2 regions of the Desulfofalx alkaliphila DSM 12257 genome follow, and region 2 is predicted to be linked to the other one. Evidence: riboswitches for the same ligand, from Rfam matches in the RefSeq annotation. Region 2 holds a riboswitch; the other holds the start of a gene.
What was found. A riboswitch is a leader RNA that binds a small molecule or an ion and turns the genes downstream of it on or off. The one in region 2 is predicted to bind molybdenum cofactor.
Positions count from the first base shown of each region.

Region 1 (3,678 bases), on a different contig from region 2:
TTTATATTTACCGGAGATAATTTTTACGGTATTGATTTTGAAGATATATGTATTACTCACCCTGAAAGGGATTTAGGCGGTATTAGCTCATTCATATTAACTAATGATCCTATGTTTGCCCAGTGGAAATTCAAAGTCTGTTCGTCATTGGTTAAGGCTTATGTAAATGTTGCTAATACTCAATTAGATTATCGACTAATAGAATATTATTTATTGGAAGAGTTAAAGGCAACTGCATCACGAAGGGAAAAACAGCGTGATTACTTGCTAAATAAAATAAAGGAGTTAAACCTTAAAGGCAATTTAATAGTTTTCAATAATTAAACAAACCATCATTAATAATAGATGGTTTGTTTATATGGAATCAATTTTCGGGTGCGTCTCTGTAGGTGGAGTGTTGTGAATTATACTCATTTATACTTTCATATTTATTAAGTAAACCCTTATTATATTTAGCCACCTGATTTCTAATTACAGCAATATGTTTTTCCTCTGCTTTTGCAAGATCAGAAAAAAGTGCTGCCATATCTTGGTTATCACTGTCTTGGGATTCCCTCATATAACGAACGTATTGAATAAGTGCCTGTTCCTTTTGGTGTAGAGCCTCTTGTAAATGGCTAAGCGTATGCATGCCAATCCCTCTTTTCTTTAATTTTTTTAATAAGTTTACCCGATATGTTGTTTAGTATTCTTTTTATATTTGATTATCAACTTAAAAAACGCGCCCCTTCAAGCGGGGCGCGTTTAAAATGGTATCGCATCGTCATTATTACTCTTTATGGGCGTGCCAACGGTCAGAATTGGGGAAGAAAAGTGACTCGCCGTAGACATCCTTCTTGAAGTTTTCAATTACCGTTTGCGCTTCTATAGAGGTTGCATAATCCACGAACTGCATCACTAGATCATACTTAACCTGCGGGAATTTTTCCGGGTTCACCGGGATTAGGGTAATGAAATTTAGCAGTGATTCGTGTTTCTCCACCAGAACATCTAAGCTGATCTCATCCTTTAGAACAAGGTAGGTGGCCCGATCCATGAAGGTATAGGCCTGTTGTTCATCGGTGTAACGCAGGGTGGCGCTATTTCCTTGGGGACCTCCCTCCCAGACTACGTACCAATCGCCCTGGGGTTCCAGTTCTGCGGCTTTCCAAAGTTCCATCTCACCGACGTGGGTGCCGGAACGGTCGCCACGGCTGATAAACAACGACTCTGTTTCCATAATTCGATTCAAGGCTTCTGAAGGGGTCAGTCCCCTAATTCCTGCGGTGTCAGACTTTGGACCAACGATGACAAAGTCGTTATACATCAGGGGGATGCGCTCGGTGCCATAACCTTCGGCAACAAACTGTTCCTCAAGGGCCCGGGCATGCACCTGCACCAGGTCAAAATCCCCGGTTTTGGACATTTCTAGGGCTTTGCCTGTACCTGCGCCCACAAATTCCACTTTAATGCCTGTTTTTTCCTCAAAGAGATTGGTCAAGGTGCCTACAATTCCGGCGTCAATGGGTCCGATAGTGCTTGCCATTCGAATGAATGGTCCCGCACTTATATAAACAGTTCGCTCGGCTTCGTTCCACTCTACGTCCTTATCCAAAGCCTCACTGACAAAGCGCAGCGGCACTAATAAGCGCTGGTTTTTCAGCATGGCCGGCGCATCAAGCTGCACATTTTTTTCGTTTACAGTGGCTTGGTTGCTGTCCACAGGCATGGTAATAACGGATTTTCCCAGCGTAACAGTGGCCGCTTGGGCGTCCTTATCCCAGTTAACTTTAGCACCTAAGGCCTCACTAACAAACCGTATAGGAACGTAAGTTCTGTTTGTATCGGTGTCAATAAAGGCCCCTTGATCCGGAAACAATACCGACTCGTCGTTAACAACCACATTTACATCAGACTGTCCGGCATAGGCTGCTGCCGCACCAATGGAAATAAACAGTAATAAAGCCAAGATAATAGATAATTGTCTTCTCATAAAGTTACCCTCCTTATAATTTTTCTACAGGATTGTGCAATGATAACTTGTCATAAACCCCCTTTCAAATAAAAAAGATCCGGGTGACTGAAAGTAAGCCAACCGGATCTAAATTGACCTGATGAAGGCTCCTTTCCACAATGGGAGGCCTACCTGTTTCCAGGTAAACCCTGTCGGCCCGATAACCGTGGATGTGACGTATCTTTTAGGTTGAAGGGGCTCGGAGCATTATTCTATTAGAATCAAAAAATAGTAAGAATCCATAGTGATATTGTCCACAAAAAATATTCGCCTTTGCCCCAGATAATTCCTGCTAGAATCTCAAATAAATTACTTAGGTATTTTCTACCATAGAAATGGAGGTATATGAAAAAACTCGATGTCTTTTGGAAAGTATGATATTTTATAGATATCTATTCTTGCACTTTGTGAGTGCCGATTTGCCAGGCAATGTATGGTCAAGGTTGGACAGTGGGAGGGTGAGGGTTTGAAACCGGAGGGCTTTGATTTTCATTCAAATTTTATTGAAATAGCCGGGTATAAAATGCACTACTTGGATGAGGGCAGTGGAGGGGTTCTGATAATGCTGCATGGTAACCCAACCTGGGGTTACCTTTACCGTAATTTTATCCCGGAACTGAGTAAAGAGTATCGCTGTATAGTGCCTGACTTTTTAGGTTTTGGCTATTCAGACAAGCCCGCCGGTGAGGATTACAGTTTACAGGCCCAATCACAACGACTTGCACAATTTATTGAAAAGATGGAGTTAAATGAAATAACTTTAGTTGTGCATGATATTGGCGGAATTGTCGGTCTGGCATGGGCTGCGGAACACAAGCACTTGGTCAAGGGGCTTGTTATTTTAAATAACAGTGGTTCGGTACCGGAAGTTTGGGGAAAAAGCCCTTATCTGCCTCCCTGGTCTTACATAGTTCTTTGGCCGTTACGAATCCCAGTAATAGGTGAAGTGATGGTAGAGAATCTAAATATCTTACATAGGCTTGTGATGCCCTTAGCTTTTTCCAGAAGGGATGTTTTCACCAAAAAAATCCGCCGGGGATTTGGGTATCCTTATAGGTGCAAGGCTGATCGAAAGGCCCAGCTAAGTACTATTAGGCAAATTCCAATCCTTAAATCAGACCCTATTTATAGAATGCTGCTGAAGACCGGACAAATGCTTAATGGCTGGCAAGTACCTGCCCAAATTATCTGGGGACTAAAGGACCCATCTTCACCACCGAGGATTATTAAGGTATTGGAACGACTTTTACCAAACCACCGACCGTCTGTGGTACTTCCCCAGGCAGGACATTTTCTTACTGAGGAACAGCCTGAAGTTGTACTGGATAAAATCAAAGAATTTCTAAAAACAATTGATAATAGCCCCAATTTAAACACATAGGAACAACAAAATAATAAAACAGTATGCCAGACTAAACCCAAAGGCAGTGCCACCAACCCATCGGTGCTTTAGTTGAGGGAAAACTCTAAATAGGCAATACAATGTTAATAGCAGTCCTACAATCATAAGAAGGGACTGGGTAAAGTTACAGGCACTGACGGTAAGCAGGTACGGAGCTTGGCTGGCAAATACTAACTGAATAAATATGGAGTTTAATTCATCAAATTTGGCTCCTAACTGATAAGAGACATGGGAGGCAGTTAACAGCGGCACAAAAGCCAAAGACATTCTCAGGTAGGGGGTA
Region 1 is NZ_JONT01000030.1:3,147-6,824, reverse strand. It holds gene BR02_RS0111740 (RIO1 family regulatory kinase/ATPase domain-containing protein) at 1-324, shown strand, start outside; gene BR02_RS0111735 (hypothetical protein) at 365-631, opposite strand; gene BR02_RS0111730 (stalk domain-containing protein) at 770-1,972, opposite strand; molybdenum cofactor riboswitch at 2,085-2,210, opposite strand; gene BR02_RS0111725 (alpha/beta fold hydrolase) at 2,460-3,374, shown strand; gene BR02_RS0111720 (sigma 54-interacting transcriptional regulator) at 3,363-3,678, opposite strand, start outside.
Region 1: it holds a riboswitch for molybdenum cofactor, as region 2 does, so the genes downstream of both, BR02_RS0111730 (stalk domain-containing protein) here and BR02_RS0101940 (molybdopterin-binding protein) in region 2, are expected to answer to the same signal.

Region 2 (3,678 bases):
CAAGGTATATACAGTTGCCGGGAACGGATTTCCCGGGCATGTAGACGGGCAAGTTTTAAAGGCGCAGTTTTAGAACCCAACAGGTATTGTCATTGATAAAGCCGACTATATTTATGTCAGTGACACATTTAGGAGTCCCCTTATGCTCAAAGACGCACCCTCCTAATGGGGCTTTTTTTCCTAATAAACAATTATTCATGAAGGAATATGCTTATTAACATAGAATAGAATAAGGCATTAACCATGTGCTTTTGGAACAAAAAGCATCCCAAAAAAGAACACTGTTATACCAAAATGTAACACTTTCCTGGTATAGCACTAAAAATCCAATTGGATAGCTTGTTTTTATTGGTACGCTTTTTGCTACGTTATTAATATAACTTAATAGTCTCCGAGCCGTCAGATCTAAGGTATTATACTATGATCTTTCGGCCGTTAGGGTTTGATGGGAAACCGTTAAGCCTCCCGTTCGGAAAGGAGTAAAGTAAATACTTGGTGTTTAAAAAGCCAGGATTACATGCTTCTTTGCTGTGATCCTGGCTTTTTATAAACCTAGCCGGAAGCCCGCCGATGATGGCTGTTTAGTAGTTAACTTGGAGGTAATAGTGGTGCAAGAGGTCATTGAAAGAGTCAAATCACATCTTGAAGGTGTAAGGTTACAAAAAATTACAGATGAACAAGAGGTTTTATTAAAAAACAACTATAATTGCAAGCTTTACTTTTTTGAGTACGGTCTTAGTCCAAAGGGTGATTTAGTGATCAGCACATCAAGTCAAAACTATAAAAACCTCCTCTATTATATCGGTTTTGAATGGGAGAAAAAGTCTTTCTTAAAGTTAAAAATAGAAGGCAACGATTCTGTGGCTGTTGTTTTAGATATGGAGAGCAAAAGGGTGAGTGAGTTAGCCAAGAAATTAGGTTTAATAAGGGAATAAAATAGTTTTATTTATAAAGCATAGATTTGTGGCACAATTTAATATGGACTCCGAGCTTGGCAGTTCTAAGGCCTTCGATAAGAAAGCCAAGCCGTTAGGGTTTAATGGGAAACCGTTAGGCCTCCCGCGTGGAAAGGAGTACAGTAGTATTTACTGGTTATAAATAAACCAGGGCGCTGTTTTAACCCTTCCACGGCGCCCTGGTTTTATTGTTAAAAAAGGGGGATGGAGCAGTGAAAGTTGTACCGGTGCAAGAGGCGGTTGGAATGGTTCTCTGTCACGATATTACCCAAATTGTCCCGGGTAAATTTAAAGGCAGGGCATTTAAAAAAGGGCACATTATACAGTTTGAAGATATACCGAAGTTGTTGGATATAGGAAAGCAAAATATATATGTATGGGAAATAAACAATGGGCTGCTGCACGAGGATGACGCAGCGCTGAGAATTGCAAAGGCGGCTGCCGGCAGCGGCATAAGCCTCACGGAACCCAAAGAAGGTAAAGTAAGTTTGCTGGCCGAAGAAAAGGGCCTCCTTAAAGTAAATGTTGATGCCCTATACAGCATTAACGAATTAGAAGAAGTGATGTTTGCAACTTTACATACCAATCAAATAGTTGAAAAAGGTAAGGTGCTGGCAGGCACCAGAATCATTCCCCTGGTTATTGAAGAAGACAAAATATGTAAAATTGAGTCCATATGCCAAACAAACTATCCCCTGGTTGAGGTTAAACCATTTAAGTCATTAAAAGTCGGCGTTGTTACCACCGGCAGCGAAGTATACCACGGGCGGATTAAAGATAAATTTGGCCCTGTGGTTATGAAGAAGATAGAGAGTTGGGGAAGTGTTGTAAGCAGACAAATATTTGTGTCTGACAGCACAGACATGATAGTTGACGCTATAAACCGGTTATTGGGAGAGGGGGTTGAAATGATTACAGTTACCGGAGGCATGTCTGTGGACCCCGATGACGTGACACCTGCAGGTATTCGGGCAGCGGGCGGGCGTATTGTTACATATGGTGCCCCCACCTTGCCCGGGGCTATGTTTATGTTGGCCTATATAGGCGATGTACCTGTGCTGGGATTGCCGGGCTGTGTAATGTACAGCAAGAGCAGTATCTTTGATCTGGTGGTGCCCCGCATCCTGGCAGGGGAAGAATTAAGCCGCAGGGATATTGTGAAGCTGGGCCATGGGGGACTCTGTGTTAACTGTAAAGAGTGTAGATATCCGGACTGTGGTTTTGGAAAAAGCTTGTAAAACAATCTGCTAGAAAAATTTAGGGTCGATAGCCTTAAATTAAATAATAAAAGGAGTGTGGTCAAGTGATTAAAAAGAAAATCAACATCAACGGCATAAATACAGTTGTCGTATGCGACCCGGAATCTATGCTGGTGGATGTGCTGCGCGGCCAACTGGGTCTAACCGGAACCAAGGTCGGTTGTGGTAAAGCCCAGTGCGGTGCTTGCTCAGTAATTTTAAACGGTAAACTAATTTTATCCTGTGCTTACAAAATGAAGCGTTTACCTGATGAGTCTATTATCACTACCATTGAAGGTATTGGCACTCCCACTAACCTGCACGCCTTACAAATGGCATGGGTGAAATACGGTGGCGCCCAGTGCGGTTACTGCTCACCTGGCTTTATTGTGTCTGCTAAGGCACTCTTAGACGAAAACCCATCCCCAACCCGAGAAGAAGTAAGAGATTGGTTCCAAAAACATAAAAACGTTTGCCGCTGCACCGGCTATATACCCTTAGTTGATGCCGTGATGGCTGCGGCTGCCTTTATGCGCGGCGAAATTACCGCTGAAGACTTAGACTTTAAAATGCCTGCCGACGGCAAAATTTTTGGCACTGACTATCCGCGCCCCTCTGCCATTGGCAAAGTTACCGGTACAATTGAGTTTGGCTCCGATTTTGGCCTAAAAATGCCGCCCGAAACCCTGCAGTTAAAGTTGGTTCAGGCACAAGTTTCCCATGCAAAAATTTTATCCATCGACACCTCTGAAGCTGAAAAAATGCCAGGTGTATATAAAGTTGTCACCCATAAAGATATTAAGGGCAGAAACCGGATTAACGGCTTGAACTTTCCAAACAACAAAGGGGACAGCTATGATCGCCCCATTTTATGTGATGAAAAAGTATTTCAGTTTGGCGACGCCATTGCCATCGTTTGTGCAGATACCGAGGCAAATGCCCAAGCCGCTGTAGAAAAGGTTAAGGTTGAGTTGGAAATTTTGCCGGCCTACATGAGTGCCCCTGCGGCAATGGAGCCCGATGCCATTGAAATTCACCCCGGCACACCCAATGTTTATTACAAGCAAGACAATATAAAGGGTGAAGATACGGCGTCAGTAATGGAAGAAGCAGATGTGGTAGTGTCAATGGAAGACCTGTATGTCGGTCGTCAGCCCCACCTGCCCATTGAGCCTGACGTTGCTGCCGCTTACTACGATGAAAACGGCAATTTGCAGATTTTATCAAAAAGTATCGGTCTGGACCTGCATGCAGCCATGATCGGTGAAGGACTTGGTTTAGAGCCTGGTAAAAACCTGTTCTTGTCTCAATTCCCCGGGGTAGGCGGTACCTTTGGGTATAAGTTTAGCCCCACCATTGAGGCCCTGGTTGGTGCTGCCACCATGGCCACAGGGAAGCCTTGTTTCTTAAACTTCAATTATTATCAACAAATTACCTATACCGGAAAGCGTTCACCCTTCTTTGTTGATATTAAGTACGGTGCT
Region 2 is NZ_JONT01000002.1:34,940-38,617, forward strand. It holds gene BR02_RS0101930 (hypothetical protein) at 1-73, shown strand, start outside; molybdenum cofactor riboswitch at 378-496, shown strand; gene BR02_RS0101935 (DUF3909 family protein) at 609-935, shown strand; molybdenum cofactor riboswitch at 972-1,090, shown strand; gene BR02_RS0101940 (molybdopterin-binding protein) at 1,169-2,194, shown strand; gene BR02_RS0101945 (molybdopterin-dependent aldehyde oxidoreductase) at 2,260-3,678, shown strand, end outside.